Regions from separate parts of the Blastococcus sp. TML/C7B genome, predicted to be linked through region 1. Evidence: riboswitches for the same ligand, from Rfam matches in the RefSeq annotation. Region 1 holds a riboswitch; each other region holds the start of a gene.

Region 1 (7,703 bases):
GGCCTACATCGTCGCCGCGCTGCTGTTCATCCTCAGCCTCGCCGGCCTCGCCAAGCACGAGACGGCGAAGGCGGGCAACGCCTACGGCATGGCCGGCATGGTCATCGCCCTGGTCGCCACCATCGGCCTCGCCGTCGACCACGGCCTGTCCGGCACCGGCGCCGTCCTGATGGTCCTCGCCGTCGTCATCGGTGGCGCGATCGGCCTGTGGCGCGCGGCGAAGGTCGAGATGACCGGGATGCCCGAGCTCATCGCGATCCTGCACAGCTTCGTCGGCCTGGCCGCGGTGCTGGTCGGCTGGAACGGCTACCTGTCGGTCGAGGCCGACCTGGACAACCAGACCGAGGTCTCCTCGGACCTGCTGGGCATCCACTCCGGCGAGGTCGCCATCGGCGTCTTCATCGGTGCGGTCACCTTCACCGGCTCGATCGTGGCCTTCCTCAAGCTGTCGGCCCGCATCAAGAGCAACCCGCTGGTGCTGCCCGGCAAGAACTGGCTGAACCTCGGCGCGCTGGCGGCGTTCGCGGCGCTGACCGTCGTGTTCGTCGTCGAGCCGAACCTGCCGGTGCTCGCCGTCCTCACCGTGCTGGCGCTGGCCCTGGGGTGGCACCTGGTGGCCTCGATCGGCGGCGGCGACATGCCGGTCGTCGTCTCGATGCTCAACAGCTACTCGGGCTGGGCGGCCGCCGCCTCGGGCTTCCTGCTCGGCAACGACCTGCTGATCATCACCGGTGCACTGGTCGGCTCCTCGGGTGCCTACCTCTCCTACATCATGTGCAAGGCGATGAACCGGTCCTTCATCTCCGTCATCGCCGGCGGCTTCGGCAACGAGGGCAGCGCCGCCGCCTCCGACGTCGACTACGGCGAGCACACCGAGATCAACGCCGAGGACACCGCCCAGCTGCTGCTGGACGCGAAGTCCGTCGTCATCACCCCGGGCTACGGCATGGCCGTGGCCCAGGCGCAGGGCGCGGTGGCCGACCTGACCCGCAAGCTCACCGAGCGCGGTGTCGAGGTGCGCTTCGGCATCCACCCCGTCGCGGGCCGGCTCCCCGGGCACATGAACGTGCTGCTCGCCGAGGCCAAGGTGCCCTACGACGTCGTGCTCGAGATGGACGAGATCAACGACGACCTCGCCGACACCTCCGTCGTCCTCGTCATCGGCGCCAACGACACGGTGAACCCCGCCGCGTCCGAGGACCCGGCCAGCCCGATCGCCGGCATGCCGGTGCTGCGGGTGTGGGAGGCCGAGCGGGTCGTGGTGTTCAAGCGGTCGATGAACACCGGCTACGCCGGCGTCCAGAACCCGCTGTTCTTCCGGGACAACAGCCGGATGCTCTTCGGCGACGCCCGCGAGCGCGTGGAGGACATCCTCCGGGCGCTCTGACACCCGGCGGGCCTCCCCGCCGGACCCTGTCGCCCCGCCCCCCGGCGGTCTACGGTCGACCCGTGCGCACGCACGGGTCGATCGTGGGTTCGTGGCGGGTGCCGGCCCCCGACGGGGTCGCGCCCGGATGAGCTCCGCTGCCCCGGCGCCGCACGCGGCGGCCGGCTTCGAGCACGAGGCGCTCTTCTACCGGGACGACGACACCTTCCTGGCCGGGGTGGTCCCGTTCGTCCGCGAGGGGCTGGACCGCGGCGAGCGCGTCGTGGTCGCCGGAGCCACCCGGCCGGCTCCGGCTGCTGCAGGCGGCGCTGGGCGGGGACGCCGCCGCCGTGCGGTGGCTGGACATGAGCACCCTCGGAGCCAACCCCGCCCGGATCATCGGGGCGTGGGACGAGGTGGTCGCCGCCGCCGGGGTGGCCGGCTGCGGGCTGCGCGGCGTCGGCGAGCCCGCCTGGCCCGGCCGTCGCGACGCCGAGTACGTGGATTGCCGGCTGCACGAGCTGCTGCTGAACACCGCCTTCGGCGGCGGGCCGGCGTGGCGGCTGCTGTGCCCGTACGACCAGGCCCACCTGCCCCGTGCGGTCCGCACGGGCGCGCTGCAGTCCCACCCCCTGGTCTCCAGCGCGGGGCGCCGCCGCCCCAGCACCGCCTACTCCCGCGCGGCCGCCGCCGAGACGTTCGGCGCTCCGCTCCCGCAGCGCACCGACGTGGCGCTGCGGGGCAGCTACGGCGCCGACGACCTCCGGGCCATCCGCGGGACGGTCGCCTCGTTCGCCCGCTCCTGCGGGCTGGCCGGCGCCCAGGTCGAGGCGCTGGAGCTGGCCGCCTCGGAGGTGGTCACCAACTCCCTGCGCCACGGCGGAGGGCGCGGCACGCTGGCGCTCTGGGACACCGAGGACGCCGCCGTCGTGGAGTTCGGCGACGGCGGGCACATCGCCGACCCGCTGGTCGGCCGCCGCCGTCCCCCGCCGGACCGGCCCGGTGGGCGGGGGCTGCACCTGGTCAACCAGCTCTGCGACCTGGTGCAGGTCCGGTCCTCGTCCCTCGGGACGACGGTCCGCATCACCACCTGGCGCTGACCCGGCCGCGTCCCGCCGTCAGGGCGACGGGTCGGGGCCCCGGTCCGGCACCGGTTCGTCCGGGCCGCCGTCCCGGCGCACCAGGTCGCCGACCGCCTCCTCGAGGCGCGCCCACGTGCCGCTCCACTCGACCAGGGGCTCGAGGATCCGCTCGAAGACGGCGAGCTGCTGGTCGAAGGCGTCCAGCTGGGCGCGCATGCCGCCGATCGCGGCCCGCTGCGCGGTCACCATCTCGGCGATGGCGCGCAGCTGGGCGGCCGACAGCGCGCCCGGCGGGCTGGGCAGGGCGGGCAGGGACAGCCGGGTGGGCACGGAGCCCGCGACGGTGCGCGCCCGGTCGGTGAAGCTCCGCAGCTGGGTGACGAACTCCTCGATCGACCGGCCCACGAGGCCGGGCGGGACGCCGCGTTCCGGTCCTGGTCGCTCCTCGGTCACGACCCGACGCTATGCCGGTCCCGGACCGGGGGCACCCCGGGCGGCAGACTCGCTCCGGGTGCCCGCCGGTCAGCGGGCGCCGAGCCGCCTCCCCCGGGAGGAGTTCCGGAGGAGAGCCATGCGCCGCACCGCCGTCCGCGCCACCGCCGTCCTGGCGTCCCTGGCCCTCGGCCTGGCGGCCTGCGGCGGCGAGGAGCCGGCGACGGGCGCGGCCCCCTCCTCCGCGACTGCTCCGCCGTCGGCATCCGCGAGCGCCGAGCCGCCGGCCGGCGGACCCGGCGACGACGCCGAAGCACGGGTGGCCGCGGCGCTGGAGGCCCTCGACCGCCGGGAGGAGATCGCGCAGCTGTTCGTGGTGGGCGTGCCCGCCGACGCGCTGGGCAGCGGCGCCGGCCTGGTCGAGCAGGGCGTCGGCGGGATCTTCCTCGCCGGCCGCCCCGCCGCCCCGGCGGCGGAGCTCGCCGAGCTCACCGCCGGCTGGCAGGCCGACGCCACCGGGCCGGGGCTGTGGATCGCCGTCGACCAGGAGGGCGGCGCCGTGCAGACCCTCAAAGGCCCGGGGTTCGACCGGCTGCCGCCCGCCACCGACCAGGGCGACCTGCCCGCCGGGCAACTGGCCGAGCTGGCCGGCCGGCTCGGCAGCCAGCTGCGCGACGCCGGCATCAACCTCAACCTGGCTCCGGTCGTCGACGTCGTGCCCGCCGGCACCGAGGACACCAACGGACCGATCGGCGTCTTCGACCGGCAGTACGGCAGCACCGGCGCGGAGGTGACCCCCGCGGCGGGCGCCGTCGTCGACGGCCTGGCGGCGGCCGGGGTCACCGCCACGCTCAAGCACTTCCCGGGTCTCGGACGGGTCCGCGGCAACACCGACGACACCGCCGACGTCGTCGACCCGGTGACCACCGCGGGCGACGACCAGGTGACCGCGTTCGCCGGCACGCTGGCCGCGGCCGATGCCCCGCCGATGGTGATGACGTCCTCGGCGACCTACGGCCGGATCGACCCGACGGCCCCGGCGGCGTTCTCCCCCGTCGTCGTGCGGGAGCTGCTGCGCGGCACGCTCGGCTTCACCGGCCCCGTCATCTCCGACGACCTCGGCAACGCCGCCGCCGTGGCGGCCACCCCGGTGGGCGAGCGCGCGATCCGCTTCCTGGCCGCCGGGGGCACGCTGGTGCTCACCGTCGCCCCCACGACCTTCCCGGCCATGCTCGAGGCGGTCGAGGAGCGCAGCGCGGCGGACCCGGCCTTCGCCGCGACCGTCGACGCCGCCGTCCGCACCGCGCTGCTGGCCAAGGCCGAGGCCGGCCTGCTCGACTGACCCCGGACGCAACGGTTCCGCCGGGATCGGTGATCCCGGCGGAACCGGTGGGGCGTGCAGCGCCGGGTCAGTGCCCGGCGCGGGGGCTCAGTACCAGCCCTTGGCCTGCGAGTGCGCCCAGGCGCCGCACGGGGAGCCGAAGCGGTTGTTGATGTAGATCAGGCCCGCGTCGATCTGCCGGTAGCCGTCGGAGGTCTTGGCGATCCCCGTGCCGGCCCAGGTGCTGTTCAGGAACTGCGGGATGCCGTACGCGGTGCTGGTCGGGTTCTGCGCGTTGGGGTTCCAGCCGCTCTCCTTGCCCCAGAGCTTCTCGAGGCAGGAGAACTGCCCGCTGTCGCCACCGAGCTTCTGCAGCGCGTAGCTCTGGTAGGAGCCCGACGGCGCGGCGGCGGCCGAGCCGGCGGCGGCCCGCGGTGCGGCGGGAGCGGGGGCAGGAGCGGCCTTGCGGGCGGCCTCGGCGGCACGGGCCGCCTCCGCCGCACGGGCTGCCTCGGCGGCGCGCGCGGCCTCGGCGCGGGCGGCCTCCTCGGCGGCGATCCGGGCGGCCTCCTCGGCCGCGAGCCGGTCCCGCTCGGCCTGCTCGGCGGCGAGCTGGTTGAGGGCGGCGGTCGCCTGGTCGGCGTCGCGGGCGCTGCGGCTGGCGGCCAGCTCCTGGAGCGGCTCCACGGCCGCGGCGTCCAGCACCGAGCTCTGCTCGATGCCCAGCTGCTGGGCGACGCTCATCGACTCGGTCTGGGCCTCGGCGTGCGCGGCGGGCTCGCCGGCGGCGAGGGTGTTCACCATCAGTGCTCCAGCGGCGGCGACGCCGAGGAACAGGGCGGAGCGGCGCGGGCCCACGGGCGGGCGGCGGCGCAGGCGTGCGTTCAGGGTGGTGCGGAGGTTCATGAGGGGGGTGAGCTCCGGGTGTCAGGGCGCAGCAGAACGGCCGCCCTCGCAGGGGCGGCGTCGTGTTCCGCAGCTGTCCAGTTCTTCCGTGAGCCGCCTACCGAGTTAGCTGACGGGTTCGGGCGGGAAGCAGCCCTACCCGCTCCGGACTGGAGATCCGGAGCCGGGATTCACCCCAGTGGTGCGGTGGGTCCCCGGTTCGCCTCGCTGGGCGATTCGGCGGCGCCCGGCGCAGCGCCCCCGGTGGGGGGCCGCCTTCCGGACCGGTCCAACGTAACCGGCGTTATCGCGCCGTGACAAACGCTGGCGCGAATTCCTCGCGTGACGCATGTCAAATGCGTGAGGTGTTCCCGTCAGGGCAGGCGCCACACCGTGGTCCTCCGCACACGGGCCGGACCGGCCGCCGAGGCGTCCCCGTCGGGGATGTCGTGCACGGCGGCCTCGGTGAGCCGGTCGTGCGGCAGGTAGGGCCGGCCGGGGTCACCGACGAGCACCTCGGCGCCGGCGGCGCGGGCCGCCTCCAGGAAGGGCAGCACCTGCTCGGTCATGGTCCGGTCGTAGCAGACGTCCCCGGCCAGGACGACGTCCACGGCCGGTGGCGCCTCCCCCAGCAGGTCGCCGACCGGTTCGATCCCCGACACCCCGTTGAGCGCCGCGTTCTCCGGGATGGCCGCCCGGCCGAAGGGGTCGATCTCGCTCGCGATCACCCGGCCGGCACCGGCCACGACCGCGGCGACCGCCACCAGGCCGCTGCCGGCGCCGAGGTCGAGCACGGTGCGGCCGGCGACCAGCTCCGGGTGGTCGAGCACGTACCGCGCCAGCGCCTGGCCACCCGGCCAGGCCGCGGCCCAGAACGGCGGCTCCTGCGCCGTGCGGCCCTGCTCGACCGCCATCGCCTCCCAGAGCGCGACGACGTCGGCGGCGACCAGCAGCTGCACCTCCGGCACCAGCGAGGGCCGCTCGGGCCGGGTGTGGGCGCGGATGAAGGAGGCGGGGACCGACGTCACCCGGTCAGTCTCGCGCGGCCGCCGCGCGGCGCGCGCCGATCCCCCGGGCGACCAGCCGCCAGTAGGCGCCCGGCCGGAGCCGCACCAGCACGTCGGGCACCGTCGCGCTCAGGCCGATGAGCAGCCGGGGTCGGCGTCGCTCGATGGCGGTGACGATCCGGGCGGCCGCCTTCTCGGGCGGCATGCGCAGCAGCCGGGCCATCTGCTCGCGGCCGGCCGCGACCTCCTCGGGGTCCACCCCGGAGCCCAGCCGCGCGGTCTCGGCGATCCGCGTGCGGATGCCGCCGGGGTGGACGACGGTCACCCCGACGCCGTCGTCGGCGAGCTCGTGCCGCAGCGACTCGCTGAAGCCGCGGACGGCGAACTTGCTGGCGGCGTAGGCGGCCTGCCCGGGCGGGGCGAAGATGCCGAAGATGCTGGAGACGTTGACCAGGTGCGAGCCGGGGTTGGCCTTGAGCACCGGCAGCAGCGCCGCGGTCAGCCGGACGACGGCGCGGAAGTTGATCGCCAGGACCCAGTCGAACTCCTCGAGCGTCACCTGGTCGAAGCGCCCGCCGAGGGCGACGCCGGCGTTGTTGACCAGCAGCGTCGTCCCGGGGTGGGCGGCCGCGAGCTGCGCGCCCAGGGCGTCGGTGGCCGCCTCGTCCACGAGGTCGGCGACATAGGTCTCGACCTCGAGTCGAGGGTGAGACCGGCGGATCCTGTCGGCCACGCCGGCCAGCCGTTCGGCGTCCCGATCGACCAGCACGAGAGCGCTGCCGCGGTCGGCGAGCTGGACGGCGAGGGCCTCGCCGATGCCGCTGGCCGCGCCGGTGACGATCGCGGTGCCGCCGGCGAACTCGTAGCCGCGCATCAGGCGGCCGCCCGCTCGGCCCGGGCAGGAGCGGCGCTGAAGGTGATGCCCTCGTCCTCGAGCGGGCCGCGGCGCATGAGCTGCACGTCGCGGATGTAGTTCTGGTGCAGCCGCCACGGGGTGCGCCGCCCCTGCTTGGGCAGCTGGGCGAGGCTGCGCTGCACGTAGCCCGCCGCCAGGTCCAGGAAGGGCAGGTCCGCGCCCTCCGGCGGGGCGAGCGGGGTGGCGACGGCCAGGCCGCGGCGGTCCAGGTGCTGGAGCAGCCGGCAGACGTAGCGGTTCACCAGGTCGGCCTTGAGCGTCCAGGAGGCGTTCGTGTAGCCGATGACCATGGAGAAGTTCGGGACGCCGGAGAGCATCATCCCCTTGTAGGAGACCGTCTCCGAGACGTCGACGGGCTCGCCGTCGAGGCGCAGCTCCATGCCGCCCATCGCCAGCAGGTTGAGCCCGGTGGCGGTGATGACGACGTCGGCGTCGAGGTGCCCGCCGGACGCCAGCTCGATACCGGTCTCGGTGAAGGTCGCGATCCGGTCGGTGACGATCGAGGCCGAGCCCTCGCGCAGGCTGCGGAACAGGTCGCCGTCGGGGACGAGGCACAGCCGCTGGTCCCACGGGTCGTAGGGCGGGTTGAAGTGCTCGTCGACCGCGAAGCCGGCCGGCAGCTGCTTCTCGGTGAGCCGGCGGATCAGCTTCCGGACGCCGTTCGGCCAGCGCCGGCTGGCCTGGAACAGCGCGG
Region 2 (7,703 bases), 980 kb from region 1:
TTGGCGGTCTGGGCCGTCTCCTCGGCGGCGGCCATCTCGTCGCGGGCGGCGCGAGCGGAGGAGTCGGCGTTGGCCTGAGTCACCTTGGCGACCTGGAGCTGGCCGAGAACGTCCACCTCGTTGACTGCGACGTAGTCGAGCAGAGCGGCGCGCTGGATCAGTTCGCCAGGTCCCTCGGAGCTCAACAGCGCGGCCGTCCTGGAGATCGTCGCCCCGTTCATGTAGCTGTCGCGGGAGAACCGGGCGATGCGGGCTTCCGCGACGGCGACGGCAGCCGCCGCCGCCTGTAGTTCGGCCGCCCTCTGCTCAGCCACGACCTGCGCCTGCTGGAGCGCCTCCTCGGCGATCATGTAGGCGGTCCCTGCGGCTTCGGCCTCGATGCCGACGCGTTCGAGCTCGGCCTCGGCGACCGCGACCAGGCCGGCGATGCGGCCGACTTCGGCCGCCGCAGTTTCCTGCTCGGTCCGCGCGGCACCGATCTGGCCGTCCGTGGGATTGGTAGGCGCAGGAGCGCCGAGACTCGGCGTCGCGGCGCCGACGAGGGCAACGCCTACCAGTACAACGACCAGTGCGGCTCGCAGCGGACGGCGGGGGCCAGGATGGCTCGCTGTGCGCCAGCGGTGATGCAACAGTCCAGCATCCGTCAGGCTGGCGCGCCGGCGGGAACGGTGGTCGGGCATGGCTCGCTCCCTGGGGAAGAGGGTGGCGGTGCGTATGAGCCGGAGCAGAGTCCCACTATCACCGTTAGTAGCGACGGCAACACGCGGCACTTTCACCACACACTTCTTGATCGCTCGGTGATCCTCTGCACACTCTGAGTGCCCGCCGGGCCGCTTCGCTGCCCTATGAGCCCTGCGTCAGGTGGAGGTTCAGGTTGATGCGGTGGCGCGCGTCGCTACGGACGTCACTACGGATCAACCACAGCCGCCACCGAGCGTGATGCCGCGAGCACTCAGCCACGGCGCCGGATTGACGCGCTGCTGGTACAGCCCTCCGCGATGGGTCTCGATGTGCAGGTGCGGGCCCGTCGACTGCCCCCGGTTGCCTACCTCGGCGATCTGCTGACCGGCGGCGACCGTCTGCCCCGCGGTCACGAAGTACTGGTTGATGTGGCCGTACACGGTGATGGTGCCGTCCGCGTGCTGGATGTAGACGGCGAGGCCGAAGCCGTTCGCCGGTCCCGCGTCCAGCACCACTCCGGCATCCGGTGCATAGATGGGCGTACCGATGGGAGCGGCGATGTCCACGCCGTTGTGCGTGGCGCCAGACCGACTTCCATAGCAGGAGGTCACCCGGCCGGCCACGAGCGCGGCAGTGCCGGCGCGCGCCATCGCCAGTTCGCCTCGCTGCTGCTCGTCCCGTGCGGCAGCCGGATCCGCCACTCCCTGCGCCCCCAGCAGCTCGATCTCCGCATCGCGGAGCTGCGCGTCGAGGGCGAACTTCTGCCCAGCAGCTACGTCGTACGCATGCTGAGATGCCGCGAGCTGCGCCTGGGCTGCAGTCTCCGCCTCGACCGAGGCACGAACCGCCGCATCACGCTCCGCGACCGCAGCCTGGGCCGCCCGATCCGCGCGCTCCTGTCGCCCCTGGATCACCTCGAACCCCTCGAGCCGCTCGGCGCGATCCTCGCCAGGAGGTCGAGCATCGCGGCCCTCTCCAGCACCTCGTCAGGGCCGGCCGCGTCGAGCAGCACGGCCGCATCGCCCAGCGGGTCGGCACCCATGAAGGCATCGCGGCCGAGCGCGGCGATACCGTCCCGAGCTGCATCGACCGCCTCGCGAGTCGCCTCCAGCTCAGCGGCAGCGGCAGCGGCTTGCGTCTCTGCATCTGCAAGCGCAGTCTGCGCGGCGCGGGAGGCGTCGGCCGCGGCCTCCGCCTCCACGGTGAATCTCTCCAGATCCTTCTCCGCCGCGGCCACCAGCCCCGAGATCCTCTCGACCTCAGTACTCAGGACGGCCTCCTTCGACTGCCCATCGGCGGGAGCAGCCAGTGCCGTCACGGCCGACAGGCCGATGACGAGCGCTGCCGTGGCGGCCACGAAGCCGGTGCGGCGGTGGCGGAGGAGCGCGGATCCGACTCCGGAGGGACCCATTCGACCGTCTCGGCGGGGTCGGTCGGAGTGGACTACGGACGGGACGACGGACGTGCGGACAGACCGGTTGTGCAGCGTCGCCAAGGCGGCGGATCTCCGTTCTTCCTCGCCGCCTACCGGGTTAGCTGACGGGTTCGGGCGGGAAGGCGCCCTACCCGCGTGCTCGCAGTCGCGCACGCGGGATTCACCCCAGGGGGACGGTGGATCCCCGGTCCGCCCGGCCGTGTGGCACGGGCAGTTAGGCGGGGTCCGACCGAGGCTCTCCGGTCGAGAGGCACAGCTCGGCAGGACCGCCCGGAACCGTAGTACGAAGTTGCTTAGTTGTCACGGTTGCATAACGGAGGCCCAGGAAGCTGCCGGTCAAACACCTGCGCCGAGGACATCCGAGGGCCGCGCGTAGCTCACGAGACGCCGCCGTAGGAGTGCAGACCGGTCGACACGAGGTTCACGAACAGCAGGTTGAAGACGAGGCTCGCGAAGGCGATGAGGTTCACCCACGCAGCCGGGCGGCCTCGCCACCCGGCGGTGGTTCGGGCGTGCAGGTAGGTCGCATACAGAGCCCAGGAGATGAAGGCCCAGGTCTCCTTCGGGTCCCATCCCCAGAACCGCCCCCAGGCGCTCTCCGCCCAGATCGCGCCGGCGATGACCGCGAACGTCCAGACGGGGAAACCGAAGACCGCGGTGCGGTGCGCCACCCGGTCGAGCACGGCCACGTTGGGGAGCTTGTCGGCGATCCCCCCGCTCCTGCGGCCGCCGTCCCCCAGCGTCTTCTCGCGGTGGACCGCGACCAGGTACAGCGCGCTGGCGACGGCGCTGACGATGAAGATGCCGAACGAGATGATGGCGGCGGAGACGTGCACGGCCAGCCAGTCCGAACGCAGGGCGGCGATCAGGGGACCGGATTCCGCATAGAGGTAGAGCCCGATGAGAACCAGCCCGAGCACCACGGGCCCGAGCACGAAGGCTCCGATGCGTCGCACCGCCGGGGCCCGAAGTGCGAACACGAGGTAGGCAATGACGCCGGCGAGTACGGAGGCAGTTGCGAACTCGTACATGTTCCCCCATGGCACTCGTCCGGTCGCCGCGCTGCGGGCGACGAGCACACCGGCATTGGCGAGGGCGCCGGCACCCGTGAGCCCAACGCCCAGGAGCCCCCAGCGGCGACCGGCCGCGCCGGACGTCGCCGCCAGCGGCTGGGCTCCGTCCTCCGGGGAGGGCAGGGAAGTGCCCACGCCGACGGTGACCAGCTCTTGACTCGGCCGGGAGGCGCGCCTTCCGAACGCGAGCTCGCCGCAGAAGGCGAGCGCCGCGAGGGCATAGATGATGATCGAGGCGCTGAAGAGGGAGTCGGACAGGGCAGAGAACTGGTCGGATGTCATCGGGCTCCTTGCTGGTGGGTGTGGACATTGCGTGGCACGGTCACGTCGCGAGCGCTCGAAGGCACGTTCGACCGAGGTGGCTCACGTCGGCGGAGCACGACGGCAGCGAGCAGCGCGGCCAGGCCCGTGGCGGTGGCCGCCCACTCGGCGCCCGCGCCGATTTGGCTCGCCAGGGTGGTGTTCTGCCGCAGGGCGATGGCGCCGCTGAAGAGATAGGGCGTGAAGAGTTCGGACCGGTCGACGACAGTGCCGTCGGGTGCGACGATCGCGGAGATCCCGCTCGTTGCAGCGACGATGACCGTCCGGCCGTGCTCGATGGCACGCAGGCGGCTCATCGCTAACTGCTGCTCGCTCTCGGCGGTGTAGCCGAACGTCGCGTTGTTGGTCTGCACCACCAGGAGCGAGGCGCCGCCGTCCACGACGTCGGACACCAGTCCGTCGTAGGCCACCTCGAAACAGATGAGGTCTCCGATCCGCACTCCCCCGACGTCCAGCACGCCGGGCTCGTCCCCCGCGACGAAGTCCCGACGCAGGCGATCGACCTGATCGCTGAACAGCCGGAAGAACGAGCGGGCCGGCATGTACTCGCCGAACGGCACGGGATGCCGCTTTGCGTAGCGCTCGCCAGGACCCTCCACCGGATCCCAGACCACACCGACGTTCGTCAGCTTCTCCCCGGGCCCGTCCAGGACGGCACCGATCAGGATCGGCACGCCTACTGCGCGCGCCGCTCGGTCGATGGCGGCTGCCGCGTCCGGGTTCTTGTAAGGATCAATGTCGGAGGAGTTCTCCGGCCAGATCACGAGGTCCGGCTGCAAGGCCGCACCGCCAGCCACCTTGTCGGCCAGCGCCAGTGTCTGCTGGACGTGGTTGTCGAGGACTGCGCGACGTTGGGCGTTGAAGTCCAGGCCGGCCCGGGGCACATTGCCCTGGACAACAGCGACCGTGGCCGTCGGCCCGCCGGCCGTCAGGCTGGACCCGGGCAGCGGTAGCCAGGCAAGCGCCCCGACCACCGGGACGAGTAACGCTGCGGCGACGAGCAACGCGACGGCGCGAGCCTGGCCGGCTCGGCGTTCACGTCGCCAGAGCAAGGAGCGCCAGATGGCGCAGGCGAGCAGCGTGCCGGTGAGCGCCACGGCGAAGGTCACCAGCGACACGCCGCCGTACGCGGCGAAAGAACCCATCGGCCCGTCGGCCTGACTGAACCCAAGTCGTCCCCACGGAAAGCCCCCGAACGGGATGCGGGAACGGGCTGCCTCCTGCCCCACCCACAACGCCGCCATCCAGACCGGAGCCGCCGGAAGCCGACCGACCAGGGCCGATACGCCCCCCAAGGCGGCGTAGAAGACGGCTTGGAAAGTTGATAGCGCCAGCCAGGGAAGATCGCCGACGAAGACGCCGGTCCAGTTCAGCAACGGGAACAAGAAGCTGGAGCCGAGCAGCATCCCCAGCGCGGCGCCCAACCGTGCACTACGGCCGCGCGTCGCCAGAGCGAGGGCGAAGGGGCCACCCACAGCGAGCGGCCACCGTCCGTACGGCGGGAAGGCCAGCCACAGGCACACCCCGCCGCCCGCCGCCAGGAAAGCGGCCACCGGCCATGAGACCACCGCCTCGACCCGGCCATCGTGGGCCCGGCGGCGGGCAGCCGGCCGACCGCCATCGGGCGGGCGCGACCACGCCCGCGCCATCGTGGAGCCTGTCACGGGCACGCCGCTCTGCTGTACCGGCAGACGACCCGCGCCTCGCTACCGACCCGGCTGTCCTGGAATCGCACGTCGCCTCCCGCCGCATCATCGCGCTCACGCGCTACGACTCCGCCTCTACGGGCACGTCCTACGCCAGATAGTAGGGAAGCCTTCCGACCGCCTGATCGCCGGTCGACACAGCCGGGGGCGTCGTCGTCTGGTCGCGACCGTCCGCCCGCGCATACCGCCGTATATGCGGACCACAGTCGAGAGGGACTATCCACTGCGCGACTCCTGAGCCATTCTCCGGAGGCGTGCGTTGTAGGCCTCGAGCTCGACATCCACCCGACGATCGCTCACCTTCGTGAGCGTCTCCTCCGAGCGGCTCCACTGGAGGTAGACGATGACGAAGGCAATGACGCTGGGCACTTCTCCGAAGCCCCACACAATGTTCCCGGCCGCCAGCTGATCGGTCATGACATCGATGCCCCAGCCCGCCGGCGGGTTCGCGAAGGTCCGGACGACCGGAGCGCTGGCCATCATGAGCGCCACCGCGAAAAATGCGTGCAGCGGGCCGGGCAGTCCCAGCTCCGCGATGCGTATGGGAGCGGAGGCACGGTGTGGCCACGGACCGAGCGCGAACGCTCCGCCGAATGCCAGCAGGCCGGTGCCCAAGAAGAAGAGGAGCATCGCGACGTTCCCCCACCAGCTGCGCATCAGGAAGTCGAAGGTGGGCGTGAAGTAGATGCCATAAAGGCTGCCCACGAAGATGACGGTCGTGACGACGGGATGCGCGAGCACTCGGGCCACCTTGCAGCGCAATGCCCGCAAGAGGAGTCGTCGCGAGAGGGCGCCCCACCCGTGGCGCGGGAGAGCACGAATCGCTAGTGACACCGGGGCGCCCAGCATCAGCAGCATCGCCGAGACCACGGTCAGAACCATCTTCTGGAGCATGTGAATCGAGAACAGCACCATCCCGTAACCCATGACCTGGGTGGCGGTGACCAACAACACGGTCACGATGCCGGCCACGAAGTTCACAGTTCGGTGCCAAGGCCACCGGCTGCCCCTCCGGCGGAGCGCGCGCACTCCCAGCAAGTAGGCGATGAGCGCCACCACCGCCAAGCCCGGGACGACCGACGTGGCGTCGAACTGCGGGGTGAGCAATCGCATCAGCGTCGGGGGCTCGGTGGGCATCCGCATCATCCCGCCTGAATGTGGTCCCACGGTCATGCCTTTCGAAGCGACTGAATGGGACACCCGCCATACCGCCATCAGGCTCGGAGGGCGAGCTGCGAGGCAAGCCGACCCGCGACGCGCACGAGCGCCGCACCGACGAGCGAGCTGCTGTAGCTTCTCCTACGTACCTTCGTAGAGTAGAGGCGGGCAGGCAGCCGCCCGACTCCGCCTGCGGGACGGCCGCGGTCGGCCGCTCGACCCGCCGGACGGATCAACAAGGAGAGCGGTTGAGCACCAACCTGAAGATTTCCGCCGCGCTGGTGGCGGCCTTCGTCGTGACTGTCGCCGTCCTCCTCGGAATGAACAACTCCGGGGCGGACGACACCGGCACGACCGAAGCAGGCGGCGCACCCGTCGTGCGCGAAGACAGCCACCGACTCTCTACCGCCGCCGACGACCGGGTCACGCTGGTGGAGTTCCTCGACTTCGAGTGCGAGGGCTGCAAGGCCGCTTACCCGTTCGTTGAGCAGCTTCGCGACGACTACGACGGGCGGGTCACCTTCGTCGCCCGCTACTTTCCGATGCCGGGCCATGCCAACGGCGAGAACGCAGCCGTGGCGGTCGAGGCCGCAGCCCAACAGGGCCGGTTCGAAGACATGTACCACCGCATGTACGAGACGCAGACGGAGTGGGGCGAGCGTCAGGACTCCCAGGCGGATGTCTTCCGCGGCTTCGCCGAGGGAATGGGCCTCGACATGACCGAATACGACGCCACGGTCAGCGATCCCGCCACGCTCGAGCGGGTGCTGCAGGATCGCCGGGACGGTCTCGCGCTGGGCGTGGAGGGCACACCGACGTTCTTCCTCAACGGGGAGAAGGTCGAGGCACAGACCACCGACGAGTTCATCGAACTGATCGATGCTGCGCTCGCCGACTGAGACGACCTTGACCGTCACCCCCACTGAGCACTCGACGCCGCCTTCCGGCTCGAACGGCCGGGAGGCGCCTTCGGAGCGCGGGCTGGCTTGGCTGCTCCTGGTCGGCGGGCTGCTCGGGCTCGTCGCGTCCTTCGTCCTGGCCGTCGAGAAGTACGCGCTCCTGGCTGATCCGTCCTACGTGCCGACGTGCAGTCTCAATCCCGTCCTGAGCTGCGGCTCCATCATGTCCAGCCCGCAAGCCGAGGCCTTCGGTTTTCCCAACCCCCTGCTCGGCATCGCCGGCTTCGCCGTCGTGGCCGCGGTTGGGGCGGCCCGACTCGCCGGCGCCCGGATGACGGGCTGGTTCTGGGGCGGCCTGCAGGTCGGCGTCTCCCTCGGCGTCGTCTTCGTGCACTGGCTGATCTTCAGCAGCCTGTACCGGATCGGCGCA
Region 3 (7,703 bases), on a different contig from region 1:
CCGAGCTGTTCGCCGGCTACGCGCCGGTGGAGGTGCGGGGATCGGCCGCCGAGTGCCTGGTCGCCTACGACCGCGGCGGCCCCGACGGGAACGGCGTCGTCGTCGTGGCGACCCGGCTGCCCGCCCGGCTGGCCCGAGACGGCTGGGGCGACACCGCGCTGGAGCTCCCCACCGGTGCGTGGCGCGACCTGCTGACCGGTGAGCGGTTCGTCTCCGACGTCGGCGGCGTGGCCGCCGACGTGCTGCTCGCCCGGCTGCCCGTCGCCCTGCTCGTCCGGGACTGACCTCCGCGAGATCTGCACACTCGGGGCCTTCAGCGCCCGGAAAGCCACGAGTGTGCAGGTCTCGGGGCCCTCTCGTGGTCTGATGCGCGCGTGCACATCGACGCGCTGTACCGCTTCCCGGTGAAGTCCCTGCTCGGCGAGCAGGTCGAGGAGGTGCGGCTGACCGGGCGCGGCGTGCTCGGCGACCGCGCCTACGCCCTGGTCGACACCACCGACGGGACGGTGGCCAGCGCCAAGCACCCGCGCAAGTGGGGTGCGCTGCTCGGGCTGTCGGCCCGGTTCGCGAGCGAGCCCGAGGCGGGCTCCCCGCTGCCGCCGGTGGTGCTCGCGCTGCCCGACGGCCGCGAGCTGCGCAGCGACGACGCCGGCACCGACTCCGCGCTCTCCGAGCTGCTCGGCCGCCCGGTCCGGTTGACCAGCGAGGTGCCCGAGGGCAGCCGCTTCGAGGAGCAGTGGCCCGACATCGAGGGCCTGGCGCCGGCGGAGTTCATCGAGGGGACGACGCACGCCTACGAGGGCAGCGAGCCGGTCAGCGCCATCGGCCTCGGGATGATGGCGCCGCCCGGCACCTTCTTCGATCTGGCCGCCCTGCACGTGCTCACCCGGGCCACGCTCGAACAGCTCACCGCGCTCGGCGGGGGCAGCGACTTCGACGTCCTCCGCTACCGGCCGAACGTGCTCATCGGGGGCACCGATCCAGGCTTCGCGGAGGACGCGTGGGTCGGCCGCAGCCTGGGCCTCGGCGACTCCGCGCGGGCCGGCGTGAGCATGCTGACGATGCGCTGCGTCATGACGACGCTGGCCCAGGGCGACCTGCCCGAGGACCGCGGCACGCTGCGCACCGTCGCCCGCCACCACCGCCGAGAGATCCCGGGCCTGGGCACCTGGGCGTGCGCCGGCGTCTACGCCGACGTGACCGGCGAGGGCGTCGTCCGCAGCGGTGACCCGGTGACGCTCGCCTGAGACCGGCCGGCGCGGGCGGTAGGTGTGACCGCGCATGTCGAGCTGGCCCCGTTTTCCGGCGTGGCGGCCACGCCACGCCGGAGGCGGGCGACGGATAACGAAACGGTAACTACCGTCCTCCGGGTGCTCCGGCCGTCCGGCCCGGCACCGCGCCGCCCCGCCCAACCCCGTCCGGCGGCGTGCACACGAACAACCCGTGGACGGGGGCGGGGGACCCAGGATCCCGACGCCCACGGCGTCTCGGGGTGAAGCCGCGAGGAGCGGCCGGGCACCGATCGCCCGAACCCGACAGCTCACCCCGCCGGCGGTGCATCGGAGGAACATGTCCACGCACAGCCAGTCGATGACGCCTGCCCGCGGCCTGCGCCGCGGAGCCGTCGTCCTCACCGGGATCGCCGCCGTCTCGCTCGGTGCGCTCAGCACCTCGGCGCAGGCCGCGCAGAACAACTGGGACGCCGTCGCCCAGTGCGAGTCCACCGGCAACTGGAGCATCAACACGGGGAACGGCTTCTACGGGGGCCTCCAGTTCCGGCAGTCCTCGTGGGAGGCCTTCGGCGGTCTCGCCTACGCCCCGCGCGCCGACCTGGCCACCAAGGCGCAGCAGATCGCGGTCGCCGAGGCGCTGCTCGCCGTCCAGGGCCCGGGGGCCTGGGACAACTGCCACGTCCACCTCGACGACCCGATCCAGGGGCAGGCGACGACGCCCGCCCCGGCGCCGGCCGCGCCGCCGGTCCAGCAGGCGCCGGTCCAGCAGGCGCCGGTCCAGCAGCCCTCGGCCGGGAGCTCGACGCCCGCGGCGACCACCGGCAGCTACACGGTCCGGCGGGGCGACACGCTGAGCAAGATCGCCCAGGCGCAGGGCATCGCAGGCGGCTGGCGCGCCCTCTACGCGGCCAACCGGGACCAGCTGCAGAACCCCGACCGGCTCGAGGTCGGCCAGCGGCTCGTGCTCGTCGGCTGACCCGCCACGGGGAGCCCGCCGCCACCCGGCGGGCTCCCCGTCCGCGCACGCGGCGGTTGGCGGCCGCCGGTGCGGGCATGATGCCTCCGGCCGCCACCGCGGCCTTCCCGCGCACGTCCCGGAGGCCCCCGCATGTCCGCACCCGTCGAGTTCGCCGTCTGGGCCCCGCTGCCGGAGCGGGTGCGCGTCCAGGTCGACGGCACCGTCCACGACATGACGCGGGACGACGACGGCTGGTGGCGCGCCGAGGTGGACGCGGGCCCGGAGGCCGACTACGGGTTCCTCCTCGACGAGAACGAGACGCCGCGGCCCGACCCGCGCTCGCGCCGCCAGCCCGCCGGCGTGCACGGGCTCTCCCGGCGCCACGAGCCCGAGGCCTACGCGTGGGGCGACCGCGCCTGGACCGGCCGCCCGCTGGCCGGCGGCGTCGTCTACGAGCTGCACGTCGGCACCTTCACCCCCGAGGGCACGTTCGACGCCGCGATCGGCCGCCTCGGCCACCTGGTCCGGCTGGGGGTGGACTTCGTCGAGCTGCTCCCGGTGAACGGCTTCAACGGCACGCACAACTGGGGGTACGACGGCGTCCTCTGGTACGCGGTGCAGGAGGAGTACGGCGGCCCGGCGGCCTACCAGCGGTTCGTGGACGCCTGTCACCAGCAGGGCCTGGGCGTCATCCAGGACGTCGTCTACAACCACCTCGGCCCCTCGGGGAACTACCTGCCCGAGTTCTTCCCGATCTTCGCCGAGGGCGGCGCGAACACGTGGGGCAACTCGATCAACCTCTCCGGCCCGGACTCCGACGAGGTGCGCCGCTACGTCATCGACAACGCGCTGATGTGGCTGCGCGACATGCACGTCGACGGGCTGCGGCTGGACGCCGTGCACGCGCTGGTCGACGAGCGCGCCACCCACGTGCTCGAGGAGATGGCCCAGGAGGTCGACAAGCTGTCGGTCGCCCTCGGCCGGCCGCTGACGCTGATCGCGGAGAGCGACCTCAACGACCCGCGCATGGTGACCCCGCGCGTCGCCGGCGGCATCGGCCTGACCGCGCAGTGGAGCGACGACTTCCACCACGCGCTGCACTCGACGCTGACCGGGGAGGGCCAGGGCTACTACTCCGACTTCGCCGAGGCCGGCGTCGCGGGCCTGGCCAAGGTGCTCACCGGCGCGTTCTTCCACGACGGCGCCTGGTCCAGCTTCCGCCGCCGGCACCACGGCCGCCCGGTCGACACCGCGACGCTGCCGGGCTGGAAGTTCCTCGGCTACCTGCAGGACCACGACCAGATCGGCAACCGCGCCGTCGGCGACCGCATCTCGGCGACCCTCTCCCCCGCGATGCTCGCCGTCGGCGCGACCGTCGTGCTCACCAGCCCGTTCACGCCGATGCTCTTCATGGGCGAGGAGTGGGGCGCGAGCACGCCGTGGCAGTTCTTCACCAGCCACCCCGAGCCGGAGCTGGGCAAGGCCACCGCCGAGGGGCGGATCGGCGAGTTCGCCGAGCACGGCTGGGACGCCGACGTCGTCCCCGACCCGCAGGACCCGGAGACCTTCACCCGCTCGAAGCTCGACTGGTCGGCAGCCGACCCAGGAACCGCACGACCGGCTGCTCGCCGTCCACCGGTCACTGCTGGCGCTCCGCCGGGCGCACCCCGACCTCGTCGACTCGGACCTGACCGCCGTCGAGGTCGACTGGGACGACGCCGACCGCTGGCTGGTCGTGCACCGCGGCGCGCTGCGCGTGGTGGTCAACCTCGCCGCGGAGCCACGGGAGATCGACCTGGACCGGCCCGCCGACGAGGTCCTGTTCGCCACCGCCGAGCTGCCCGGGGTCGACGGCAGCACGGTCACGATGCCGCCGGAGAGCGCGGCCGTGCTCAGCACCCGCTGACGTGCGCCGGCTGCTGCCCCACCCGGGGTCCGAGCTCGACGACGACGGGTTGGTCGAGGCCTACCGCCTGCCCGGCGGCCGCGCCCTGCGGGTGAACTTCGTGACCTCCCTCGACGGCTCCATCGCGGTCGATGGGAGGAGCGCCGGGCTCGGGTCGCCGGGCGACAAGCGGGTGTTCCGGGTGCTGCGCGCGCTGGCCGACGTGGTGCTGGTCGGCCACGGCACGGCCGCGGAGGAGCAGTACCGCGCCGTGCTGCCGGAGTCGACCGTGGGCCGGCTCCGGTCGGCGCTCGGCCGGCCCGCACCGCTCCCGGTCGCCGTCGTCTCCCGCCGGGCCGCGCTGGACCCGGCGTCCCGGCTGGTCGCCGACGCCGTGGCCCCCACGATCCTGGTCACCTGCGCGTCGGCCGACGCCGGCCGGCGGACCGCCCTGGCGGACGCGGGCGTCGACGTGCTGGTCTGCGGTGACGACGACGTCGACCTGCCGGCCGCGGTCTCCGCGCTCGCCGAGCGGGGCCTGGAGCAGGTCACGTGCGAGGGCGGGCCCCAGCTGCTGCACGCGGCGCTGACCGCCGAGGTCGTCGACGAGCTGGACCTGTCGATCGCCCCCGCGCTGGTGGGCGGTCCCGAGCGCCTGCTGCCCGGCGCGCTGCCGGCGCCCGCCCGGCTCGAACTCCGCCAGGTGCTCGAGGAGGACGGCGTGCTGTTCACCCGGTACGCGGTCGGGAGCTGAGACGCCGCGAGGGCGGGCCGGGAGATCCCGGACCGCCCTCGGCGGACGGACTCACTGCTGGGCGATCACCTGGGTCAGCGTCAGCCCCAGGCTGAACGTCATGTCGTCGCCCTGGACCTGGTTGATCTTCGGGTCGTCCGGCAGGGACACGTCGAGGATCACGCAGTGCGTCGTGTTGGGGGCGAACGTCCACGACGTGAAGGCGGCGGAGACGGCAGCGGGCAGGTCGGCGATCTTGACCGGCCCGCCCAGCTTGGTGTCGGGCTTGTCGTCGCAGTTGGCGTCGTAGGACGGCTGGACGCGGGCGAAGGTGCTGAACTCACCCGTGCCGTCGTTGGTGTCCCCCGCGGCCTTCTCCGCATCGCTGCGCGTGTTTTCGGCGTCCTGCACGCTCACGGTTGCGCTGAGCTTGCCGGGGAGCGCGCTGGCGTTCTTGATCTCGTACGCGTACCGGGCGCTCCCGCCGGGGGCGAGCGACATGTGCTCGTCCCCGGTCCCCACGACGCCGCCACCAACGGTGAGCTCGAACGTCTCGGCACCGGCCTTCTGGCCGGCGACCGTCTGGGTCGAGGAGAAGGCGGCGAAGGTGCCGCTGGCGCCGAAGGCGATGAGGGCGACGCCACCCATGGCGGCGGAGGCGAGGGCGATCTTCTTCATGGGGTGTCTCCTGTCGATGTCCCCGTCGGACGACGGTTCTCGCCGGCAGGCGCTCGGCGAACGATCCGAGACTGCGGTGCACCCCAGGGGCCGGGCATCGTCAGAACTGTTGATCGCGCCGGCAATCGGAACCCCCCAGTAACAGTGGTCCCACCCCATCCCTGTAGCCACTCCAGAGCCGCCGGGAAATGACTGGTCAGCGCCGCGTGTGGTGTCCTGCCCCGGCCGGACGAACCACGGGGGGGGCTCACGTCATGGACTTGCACCGCACGCCCGCTCGCCGCCGACGCAGCGTCGGCGCACCGGCCGGCCGGCTCGCCGCCGTCGGTGCCGCAGCGGCCGCCACGGCCGGTCTCGCCTTCGCCGACCACCGCGCGCAGCACACCCTCCTCGTGGTGATCTCCACGCTGGGGCTCGTCGCCGCCGGCGTGGGCTACCTCCTCCGCTGGCGCATCACGAGCACGGCCGCCACCCGGCAGATCGGTGGGGGGCTGCTGCTCCTCGGGCTGCACCAGCCGGTCGCCATCGCCGTCGCCGCCCTCACCGGCGGAGGATGGCCGGAGCTCGCCCCGACAGCAGGCCTGGGCGTCGTCCTCGTCGCCGGCGGGGTGACGCTCCGGGCCTTCCCCTGCCGCGGGCTGCCGCCGGTGTGGCGCCTCACCCGGCGTGCCGGCGCGTTCCTGGCCGGCGGCGTCCTGGCCCTGCTGGTCCTCGCGGCCTCCCCTGTCCTCCCGCACGCCACGGCCCTCGCCGCCACGCTGGCCGGTGGCTCCTGGCTCGCCGTGGCGCTCGCCGCGTGGCGGAGCGAGCCGCTGGTCGCCTGCGAGCGCGGCCCCTCGCGGGCCGTCGCGGGCATCGCCGCACTGGTCGCCGCGTCCACGGCCGCACGGGTGGTCCCCGCCGCGTGGCCGGCCGCCACCGAACCGGTCCGCGTCGCCGTCGGAGCCGGCCTGGTGGCCGCCGCGGCCCTGGCCGGAGCCGCGGCGCTGCGCCGGCTCGGCGCTGCCCTGGCCGGCCAGGAGCGCTACGTCGCCGGGCTGCTGGAGCAGCTGGCCGGCCACGAGCGCCAGCTGCAGGAGGCCCGCGCCTGCCTGCACGACTCCCGGGCCACGGTCGCCGGGGTGCGCGCCGCCTCCTCTGCCGTCCGGCACCTGGGGCCGGGGCAGGCGGCCCTCCGCGCCGACCTGGAGGAGTCGGTCGCCGCCGAGCTGGCCCGCCTCGAGCGGCTGCTGCGGTTGCCCGGCCGTGCGCCCGCGATCAGCACCGTCGAGCTGGACGACGTGGTCCGCCCGCTGGTGGTGAGCCACCGCGAACGAGGGCTACGGGTCAGCTGGGCCCCGACCGGCGCCGCACCCGTCACGCTCGACGGCGACGCGCTCGCCGTCATCCTGGGCAACCTGCTGGGCAACGCCCTGGCGCACGCTCCCCGGTCCGTGTGCCGGGTGGACGTGACCGTCACCGACCGGCTCACCGTCTCCGTCTCCGACGACGGCCCCGGCCTGTCCGCGGCCGGCCGCGCCACGGCCTTCGAGGCGGGCGTCCGGCGCTCCGGGAGCCCCGGCGAGGGGCTCGGGCTGGCGATCTCCCGCGACCTGGCACGCCGGCACGGCGGGGACCTGGTCGCCGCCGAGACCACCGCGGGAACCTGCTTCGTGCTCACCCTGCCCGCCGTTCCCGCGTCCGCCCCGCCCGTCGTGCCCCACCCCCGCTCGGGCGTCGTCCCCGAGGTGGCTGCGGCCCTGTGACCGGCTCCCCCGTGCTGCTCGTCGACGACCACGCACTCTTCGCCCAGTCCGTGCAGATCGGGCTGCGTGCCGCGGGCATCCCGGCCGATCGGGTGACGGCCCGGACGGCCTCGGGGATCCTCGCCGGGTGCGCGGCGGCCGCGCCCGCGACCGTGCTGCTCGACCTCCGACTCGGGACGGGTGACGACGGCGTGCCGATCGACGGGCTGGACCTGGTCGAGCCGGTCACCGCGACCGGCTGCCGCGTCGTCGTCGTCACCGGGGAGACCGAGGACGCGACCTGGGGCACCGCGGTCGAGCGCGGCGCGGTCACCGTGCTGTCCAAGGACTGCGCGCTCGACGAGCTCGTCGCGGTCGTCGCCGCCGTCAGAGACGGCCGGGCGGTCCTCGACGAGGGGCGGCGCCAGGACCTGCTGGCCGCCGCCCGCCGTGCGCACGCCGACGAGGAGTCGCTCCTCGCCCCGTTCCGCTC
Region 4 (7,703 bases), on a different contig from region 1:
CCTCCTCGGACCGGTTCAGCGTGGCGGCGGCGAGGTGCCCGGCCAGGGCTCGGGCGGCGGCCACCTCGTGCTCGCGCCACGGCCGCGACGTGCCGCGGACGATCTCGCTCCACGCGTCGAACGAGCGGCGCGGGCTCAGCCGCGGGCCGTCGTCGGTCTGCGCGACCTTGGACTCGTAGGGGTTGCCGCCCCAGGTCACCTCGCGCAGCGTCTCCGGCCGGAACCAGGCCAGGAAGTCGCCCGGCCCGACCGGGACGGCGAGCACCCCGCTGGCGGTGTCGACGAGGTCGGCGGCGTCCGGCACCAGTGACGAGGCCGCGTCGGTGGCGGTCGCGCCGGCGGCCAGCAGCGCCGCCACGATCCCGGGCACCCGCTCGGCGGGCGGCGTCGTCCCCAGGAGCCGGAGCTGACCGCCCAGTCGCACCGCGGCACCGGCGGCGGGCAGCAGGTCCAGGACGGTCACGTCCTGCTCGGTGAGCGCAGCCCCGAGCGCGCGCGGCGTCCGGCCGACGGCGGCGGAGAGCTCGGCGGCGCGCTCGGCGACGTCGACGATGCCGTCCAGCTCGCTCTCGGCGACCACGGTGCGCAGCAGCAGCGAGGCGGTGCGGCCGAGGAACTCCGCGGCGGTGCGGTCGGCGTAGGACGGGCGGTGCGGGCCGGCGTAGTGGTGGCAGGAGATGAGCCCCCACAGCCGGCCGCGGTCGATGAGCGAGACCGACATCGACGAGACCACGCCCATGTTGGCCAGGTACTCCAGGTGCACCGGCGAGACGCTGCGCAGCATGGCGCCCGACAGGTCCAGCGGGCGCCCGGTGCCGGGGACGACGGCCGGCTCCAGCGGCACCCGCGCGTAGCCGGCGTCGGGGATCAGCCGCATCCAGTTGGTCGTGTTAGAGCTCCCGGGCCTGGGCAGGGATGTCGCTGGCCGGGAAGCGCAGCCCGAGGAACGGCTCGAGGTCGTCCCGGCGGGCCTCGGCGATCACCTCGCCGTTCCACTCCGGGTCGAAGCGGTAGACCATCACCCGGTCGAACCCGGTGACCGTGCGGACGTCGCGCGCCAGCGTCGCGCTGAGCTGCTCGAGCGTGGTCGACGCCGCCAGCCGCTGGAGCACACCGGGCAGCCGCCGGTGCCAGGCGGCACCGGCCTGCTCTGCGCCGGCCACGGGCTCCCACTCGGTGATCAGCAGCCCGTCCGCCCGGTGCAGGACGAGGTCGACCTCCGTACCGGCGACGGTCATGCGCAGCGGGTTCACCTCGGCGAGGTCACCGGCCAGCCCCGTCCGCAGGGTCGCGAGCGCCTCGTCGTCCAGCACGTCGGCGAGGCCGGCCGGCGTCCGACCGAACAGCTCCGCGGCGTTCGCCGAGGCGACGACGACGCCGAGGTCGGGCTCACGGACGCCGAGCAGCACCCCGTGCGGCTGGACCGCGCCGGGGACGGCGATCGGCTCGTCTGCACAGCGCGCGAGCGCCTCGTCGTCGACCCGACCGGCGGTCACGCTCCGGCGTCGCGGTCGGCGATGGTCGCGCGGATCTCGCCGGGCGAGCTGACCAGCGGCACGTAGGCGCCGAGGTCGAGCAGGTCGATGGTGAGCCGCACGGGCCCGTTCGACCGGGGGGCCACCACGTGCAGCCGGACGCCGGCCGTGCCGGCCTTGCGGGCGATGCCGAGCAGCGTGCGGGCACCGGAGGAGTCCAGGAACGTGGTGTGGGTGAGGTCGATGACGAACTCGGGCGAGCGGACCATCGACTCGTCCGCGGCGGCCTCCAGGCGCGGGGCGGTCGACAGGTCGAGCTCACCACGTACGGTGAGGGCGGGACGGCCGGCCACGGTCGCCGGTTCCACGTCGAACAGCACTGCACCGCCCCCTCTCATCTCGTCGTTCCGTCGAGCGTAGGACATCGGTGCCGAGGGGACAGACCTGCCATGGACATCTCGTTCAGCGTCCGGCTGCCGCGCGATGCGCGCAGCCTGCCCCTGATGCGCGGGCTGCTGCGCCAGGCGCTCGAGCACCTGGACGTCGCGAGGTCGACGATCGAGGAGGTCGTGCTCGCCCTCACCGAGGCGTGCGCGAACGTCGTGCAGCACGCCGGGGAGCACGAGGAGTACCAGGTCGACGTCGCCATCACCGACGACACGTGCCGGGTCAGCGTGCTCGACGACGGCCAGGGCTTCGACTTCGAGCAGGCGACGGCGGCCGAGGGGTCGCCGCTGGACACCGGCCGCGGTCTGGTCCTCATGCAGGCGCTGGTCGACAAGCTCGAGTTCGTCCGGTCCGACGACGGTCGGCACCGCGTGGAGCTGATCAAGCGGCTGCGCACCGAGCCCACCCTGCGACTGCTCCAGCCCTGATCCCGACCCCTGCGCACCGGTGGACGACGATGACGGCGTGAACGCTGTCCACCAGTCCCCCGAGGGGTTCGAGGCGCAGGTGCGCGACGCCGTCCGCCGGCTCGACGGCGTGGCCGAGCGGACGCCGCTGCAGCGCAACGCCCGGCTCTCCGCGCTGACCGGCGCCGACGTCTGGCTGAAGCGCGAGGACCTGCAGGTCGGGCGCTCGTACAAGATCCGCGGCGCGTACACGATGATCTCGGCGCTCGGTCCCGAGCAGCGCTCCGCCGGCGTCGTCTGCGCCAGCGCGGGCAACCACGGGCAGGGCCTGGCCTACGCCTGCCGCGCGCTGCAGGTGCGCGGCCGGGTGTTCGTGCCCGGGACGACGCCGCGGCAGAAGCGCGAGCGGATCGCCGCCCTCGGTGGCGACATGGTCGAGCTGGTCGTGACCGGCGACTCGTACGACGAGGCGGCGGCCGCCGCGGCGGTGTTCGCGGCGACGTCGGGGGCCACGCTGGTGCCGGCCTTCGACTCGCCGGCGACGGTGGCCGGGCAGGCGACCGTCGCCGTGGAGGTGCTCGAGCAGCTGCCCGAACCGCCGGACGTCGTCGTCCTGCCGGTCGGCGGTGGCGGGCTGCTCGCGGGTGCCGGCACCTGGCTGCGCGCCCACTCCCCCACCACCCGGCTCATCGGCGTGGAGCCGGCGGGGGCGGCGAACATGGCCGCGGCGCTGGCCGCCGGTCAGCCGGTCGACCTGCCGGAGATGGACACCTTCGTCGACGGCGCCGCGGTCCGCCGGGCCGGCGCGGTCACCTTCCCGATGGTGCGCGACGCGGGCGCGGAGCTCCTGGCCGTCCCCGAGGGGCAGATCTGCACCGAGATGCTCGACCTGTACCAGACCGACGGGATCATCGCCGAGCCCGCGGGCGCACTGGCGACGGCGGCGCTCAGCGGCGGGCTGATCGACCTGGCGCCGGGCTCCACGGTGGTCTGCGTGCTCTCCGGCGGCAACAACGACGTCAGCCGGTACGCCGAGGTGGTCGAGCGCTCGCTGGTGCACCGCGGGCTCAAGCACTACTTCCTCGTCGAGTTCCCGCAGGAACCCGGCGCGCTGCGCCGCTTCCTCGACGAGGTGCTCGGCCCGGACGACGACATCGTGCGGTTCGAGTACGTCAAGCGCGACAACCGGGAGACCGGCGCCGCGCTGACCGGCATCGAGCTGGGCCGGGTCGAGGGCCTGGCCGAGCTGCTCGAGCGGGTCGAGGCCAGCCCGCTGCGCATCGAGCACCTGCTGCCCGGGTCGACGGCCTACCGCTTCCTGGTCTGACCCGCTCCCCGGCAGGTCGTCCTGCCGGATCTAGTGCTCTGAGTCTGTGGCGACTCAGAGCACTAGGACCGACGGACCGCCCCCCGGGCGGACCCCCTGGCCCGGGTGGGCGGCGTCCGCGGTCCTACGGCTCGAGCACCCGCACGGGCTCGCCGGCCACCCACGCGGCGACGTCCTCCACCGCTTCGCCGTAGAACACCTCGTAGGTGCCACGGGTGACGTAGCCCAGGTGCGGGGTGAGCACGGTGCGCGGGGCCGAGCGCAGCGGGTGGTCCCGGGGCAGCGGCTCGGTGTCGAAGACGTCGAGCCCGGCGCCGGCGATCCGGCCGCCGTGCAGCGCGTCGAGGAGCGCCTGCTGGTCGACGATCGGCCCGCGGCTGGTGTTGACCAGGACGGCGGTCGGCTTCATCCGGCCGAGGTCGTCGGCGCCGATGAGGCCGCGGGTCCGCCGGGACAGCAGCAGGTGGACCGTGACGACGTCGGCGGTGGCGAAGAGCTCGTCGCGCTCCACCCGGCGGACGCCGACCTCCGCGGCCCGCTCGTCGGTGAGGTTCTGGCTCCACGCCACGACGTCCATGCCGAACGCCTGGCCGACGCGGGCGACCCGGCTGCCGAGCCGCCCCAGCCCGACGACGCCGAGCCGGGCGCCGTCCAGGTCGCCGCCGAGGGTCTGCTGCCAGCCCCCGGCCCGGACGGAGGCGTCCTCGCGCGGGATGTGCCGCAGCGTGGCCAGGACCAGCCCCCAGGTGAGCTCGGCGGTGGCTGCCGCCCCCGCACCGGTCCCGCAGACGGTGATGCCCCGCTCGGCGGCCGCGGCGACGTCGATCGCGCGGTTGCGCATGCCCGTGGTCACCAGCAGCCGCAGGTTCGGCAGCCGCTCGAGCAGGTCCCGCTGGAACTCGGTGCGCTCCCGCATGGCGACGACGACGTCGAAGGGCTCCAGCCGCGCGGCGAGCGCCTCGACGTCGGAGACCGAGTCGTGGAACCCGACCACCTGGACCGGCCCCGGCACGCGGGACCAGTCGCAGAAGTCGGCGGCGACGGACTGGTAGTCGTCGAGGACGGCGATGCGGATCACGCCCCCGGTCTACTACACCGCCGTCGCCAGGGGCCCGGCGCCGGACGTGCGACGGCCCCCGACCGGCGGATGCGGTCGGGGGCCGTCGTCGGGCGCCGGTGGGTCAGCGGGGGCGCTTGCCGCCGGCGTTCTTGTTCTGGAAGTCGGCGAGCATCTTCTTGAGCTTCGCCTGGTTCTGCGGCTTGCGCGCTTCCTGGATCACCCGTGCGGCGACCCCGGACGCGATGAGCTTCCGGAGCATTCCGGCCATGTTCGCCTCCTCAGCTGTGGACTGACCCCGTCCCTGCCCCGTGACGGCGGCCGCCAACCCCCGTCGGGATCCCGGTCCACCGGCCGGAGGACGCGATCGGCGCCGAGCCGCGTGAGTGGGCCGCTGCCGTCGGTGACGCCACGCCTCGCACAGAGAAGTAAGCGCCCGATCACGTTCCGCTATGTGGGCGAGAGGTGCCGGCGGGGCCGGACGGCGACCGGCGTGCTGGGGCCGCGAGTCGCCCAACGGGCACCCGGGCGTGGCGGCCGGCCCATCACCCGGACGACGCCGCGGCGCGGTCCGGCAGGGGCCGGTCGATCCACCTAGCGTCGTCGCGGTCCGGCCGAGGCCTTCGACGTCGCCTCCGGCGACACCCGGCCGGACACCGCCGAACCGGCGCCGAACGTCTCGGCGCCGGGCCGGGGACCCACGCGCAGTCCCTGGGGTGAAGCGCGACCGGCTCGACCGGTCCCGCCGGGCGATCTCCCCGCCCGAACCCGTCAGCTAACTCGGTAGGCGGTTGATGGAGAACAGGAGAACGCGTCGTCCATGACGACTACCCGCACGTCCTCGTCCAGCCGCGTCCGCGGGGCGACCCTCGCCCTCCTCACCGGCGCCGGTCTCGCCCTCACCCCCCTGGCCGCCTCGGTCGCCGTCGCCCCGCCCGCCGCCGCTGCGCCCGTGATGTTCTCCGCAGCCCCGGCACCGACGCCGACCACGCAGGCGGCCGTCAACCACGCCCTGGCGCAGCAGGGCAAGCCGTACGTGTACGGCGGCACGGGCCCCGGCGGCTTCGACTGCTCGGGTCTGACCTTCGCGGCCTACAAGGCGGCCGGCGTGCAGCTGCCGCGCACGTCGCGCGCACAGGCGACCGCCGGCGTCGAGGTCCCCTGGTACGCCATGCAGCCGGGTGACCTGATCACGTTCTACGACCCGGTCGGGCACGTGGGGATGGCCATCGGCAACGGGATGATGGTGCACTCGTCGACCTACGGGAAGCCGGTCTCGATCGTGCGGGTCGACTCGGTGCCCGGCTACCACAGCACCCGCCGCGTCGCCTGATCTCCGCAGCTGTCGGCACCGGGCCGGGCCATCACCGGCCCGGTGTCGACACGGCGACATGGCGACCCGTCGACGTGTCCACACAATGCGCCAACCGGACGGTCCGGTTTCGGGTTGATCCGCCGGAGCGCGTCAGATCACGCGCAGATAACGTCAGTGCCAGCCGACGGCCCGTACCGGTCCGTCACCCCCCGCCCCACTTCCCCTGGAGCAGCGCTGTGCCTTCGTCCTACCGCCCCTTCCTGTCCCTGGTCCCCGACGAGACGGTCGACACCCACGACCAGCCGTCGTGGAGCACCCCGTGGACCGAGCCCGTCGCCCCCGACGACGAGTCGTGGCGGCTGTCGGCGCTGTGCGGTGAGACCGACCCGGAGGCGTTCTTCCCGGAGAAGGGCGGCTCGACCCGCGACGCCAAGCGCGTCTGCACCGGCTGCGACGTGCGGGCCGAGTGCCTGGAGTTCGCGCTGCGCAACGACGAGCGCTTCGGCATCTGGGGCGGGCTCTCCGAGCGCGAGCGCCGGCGGCTGCGCGTGGCCCGTCGCGACGCCATCACCGCCTGAGCGGCAGGAGCCCGCGCCGGGTAGGGACGACGAGGTGACGCCTCCTCCCCCGGTGCTGCTGCTCGACGTCGACGGCGTGCTCAACGCCGTCCGGCACGACCTGCCCGTGGGTTGGCGGCGCGGCCGCTTCAACGGCTACGTCCTGTCCTGGGATCCGTCGGTCGTGGCCCGGCTGCGGGCGTTGCACGAGTCCGGCCGGGTGGAGCTGCAGTGGCTGACCACGTGGACCGAGCTCGCCGACGAGCTGCTGGCCGGGCCGCTGGGGCTGCCCCGCGGGCTGCGCACGCACGGCCGCGACGCGCTGCCCACCGGCTTCGGCGGCACGCTCGGCGGCGTCGCCGGCTGGTGGAAGCTGACCGCCGCGCAGGCCGTCGCAGCGGCGGAGCCGGGCCGCCGCATCGTCTGGATCGACGACGACCTCGCCGACCAGGCCGACGACGCGAGCGCGTGGATCAGCGGCCACGGCCAGGTGCTGGTGGTGGCGCCCGCCTACTCCACCGGGCTCACGCACGCCGAGCTGGACCGGGTCGAGCGCTGGCTGGCCGACGGCGGCTGACGCCCGCCGCCCGGCCGCGCCGCAAGACCTGTCCGCCCGCCCGTCGCGGTGCCACTCTGCGCGGTGGACCGCAGGGGGTAACCGTGGATACCGGAACCGAAGCGAACCGAACCCGGCCGACGGGAGGCCGTGTGCTGGTGCTGGCCGCGCCGGCCGGCCCCGCGGAGGCCGACCAAACGCGCGCCTTCTGCGCGTTCCTCGCCACCGCCGGCGTCGAGGCGTGGCTGGAAGTCGCTGACGTCCAACGAGCCCCCGGACCTGCAGCGGCTGCTGGAGGACACCACCGTCTCCTGGGTGCTGGTCGTCGCGTCGACGGCCCTGCCGAGTCGGGAGGTCGACGTCCCGCCCGGCCACTGCCCCGCCCTGGTCCCGGTGGTCCTCCCCGGCGGGCGGGCCGAGGACCTGCCCTGCTGGGCGCGCCCGGAGGGTGGCGCGGTCGTCCCGGTCACCGACTTCAGCGCGGAGGGCGCCGCTCCGCTTCTCGGGCTGCTGCTCCCGCCCGCGTCCCCGAACGGCCACGCACCGATCAGACCGTCGGGAG

The links. A riboswitch is a leader RNA that binds a small molecule or an ion and turns the genes downstream of it on or off. The one in region 1 is predicted to bind cyclic di-AMP.
Region 2: it holds a riboswitch for cyclic di-AMP, as region 1 does, so the genes downstream of both, JKP76_RS21700 (hypothetical protein) here and JKP76_RS13295 (lytic transglycosylase domain-containing protein) in region 1, are expected to answer to the same signal.
Region 3: it holds a riboswitch for cyclic di-AMP, as region 1 does, so the genes downstream of both, JKP76_RS22980 (transglycosylase family protein) here and JKP76_RS13295 (lytic transglycosylase domain-containing protein) in region 1, are expected to answer to the same signal.
Region 4: it holds a riboswitch for cyclic di-AMP, as region 1 does, so the genes downstream of both, JKP76_RS11350 (C40 family peptidase) here and JKP76_RS13295 (lytic transglycosylase domain-containing protein) in region 1, are expected to answer to the same signal.

Annotation. Positions count from the first base shown of each region.
Region 1 is NZ_JAEOAA010000002.1:55,322-63,024, reverse strand. Features, by position in the region: gene pntB (Re/Si-specific NAD(P)(+) transhydrogenase subunit beta) at 1-1,387, shown strand, start outside; partial or broken gene JKP76_RS24085 (MEDS domain-containing protein) at 1,515-1,658, shown strand; partial or broken gene JKP76_RS13310 (anti-sigma factor RsbA family regulatory protein) at 1,675-2,466, shown strand; gene JKP76_RS13305 (hypothetical protein) at 2,485-2,901, opposite strand; gene JKP76_RS13300 (glycoside hydrolase family 3 protein) at 3,020-4,222, shown strand; gene JKP76_RS13295 (lytic transglycosylase domain-containing protein) at 4,310-5,107, opposite strand; cyclic di-AMP (ydaO/yuaA leader) riboswitch at 5,187-5,339, opposite strand; gene JKP76_RS13290 (methyltransferase) at 5,461-6,114, opposite strand; gene JKP76_RS13285 (SDR family oxidoreductase) at 6,119-6,967, opposite strand; gene JKP76_RS13280 (NAD(P)/FAD-dependent oxidoreductase) at 6,967-7,703, opposite strand, start outside.
Region 2 is NZ_JAEOAA010000002.1:1,039,923-1,047,625, forward strand. Features, by position in the region: gene JKP76_RS17905 (M23 family metallopeptidase) at 1-680, opposite strand, end outside; gene JKP76_RS23645 (M23 family metallopeptidase) at 915-1,595, opposite strand; gene JKP76_RS21700 (hypothetical protein) at 1,592-2,038, opposite strand; cyclic di-AMP (ydaO/yuaA leader) riboswitch at 2,188-2,333, opposite strand; gene ccsB (c-type cytochrome biogenesis protein CcsB) at 2,494-3,471, opposite strand; gene lnt (apolipoprotein N-acyltransferase) at 3,468-5,063, opposite strand; gene JKP76_RS17925 (cytochrome c oxidase assembly protein) at 5,433-6,353, opposite strand; gene JKP76_RS17930 (thioredoxin domain-containing protein) at 6,623-7,273, shown strand; gene JKP76_RS17935 (vitamin K epoxide reductase family protein) at 7,281-7,703, shown strand, end outside.
Region 3 is NZ_JAEOAA010000001.1:2,532,638-2,540,340, reverse strand. Features, by position in the region: gene treY (malto-oligosyltrehalose synthase) at 1-284, shown strand, start outside; gene JKP76_RS12315 (MOSC domain-containing protein) at 375-1,247, shown strand; cyclic di-AMP (ydaO/yuaA leader) riboswitch at 1,424-1,570, shown strand; gene JKP76_RS22980 (transglycosylase family protein) at 1,570-2,208, shown strand; partial or broken gene treZ (malto-oligosyltrehalose trehalohydrolase) at 2,341-3,735, shown strand; gene JKP76_RS20995 (DUF3459 domain-containing protein) at 3,812-4,096, shown strand; gene JKP76_RS12300 (dihydrofolate reductase family protein) at 4,146-4,829, shown strand; gene JKP76_RS12295 (hypothetical protein) at 4,881-5,486, opposite strand; gene JKP76_RS12290 (sensor histidine kinase KdpD) at 5,741-7,231, shown strand; gene JKP76_RS12285 (response regulator transcription factor) at 7,228-7,703, shown strand, end outside.
Region 4 is NZ_JAEOAA010000001.1:2,349,736-2,357,438, reverse strand. Features, by position in the region: gene JKP76_RS11385 (SpoIIE family protein phosphatase) at 1-877, opposite strand, end outside; gene JKP76_RS11380 (hypothetical protein) at 891-1,496, opposite strand; gene JKP76_RS11375 (STAS domain-containing protein) at 1,493-1,855, opposite strand; gene JKP76_RS11370 (ATP-binding protein) at 1,925-2,350, shown strand; gene ilvA (threonine ammonia-lyase IlvA) at 2,388-3,656, shown strand; gene JKP76_RS11360 (D-2-hydroxyacid dehydrogenase family protein) at 3,781-4,734, opposite strand; gene JKP76_RS11355 (hypothetical protein) at 4,838-4,984, opposite strand; cyclic di-AMP (ydaO/yuaA leader) riboswitch at 5,372-5,518, shown strand; gene JKP76_RS11350 (C40 family peptidase) at 5,534-6,046, shown strand; gene JKP76_RS23440 (WhiB family transcriptional regulator) at 6,265-6,606, shown strand; gene JKP76_RS11340 (HAD domain-containing protein) at 6,641-7,162, shown strand; gene JKP76_RS24035 (hypothetical protein) at 7,689-7,703, opposite strand, start outside.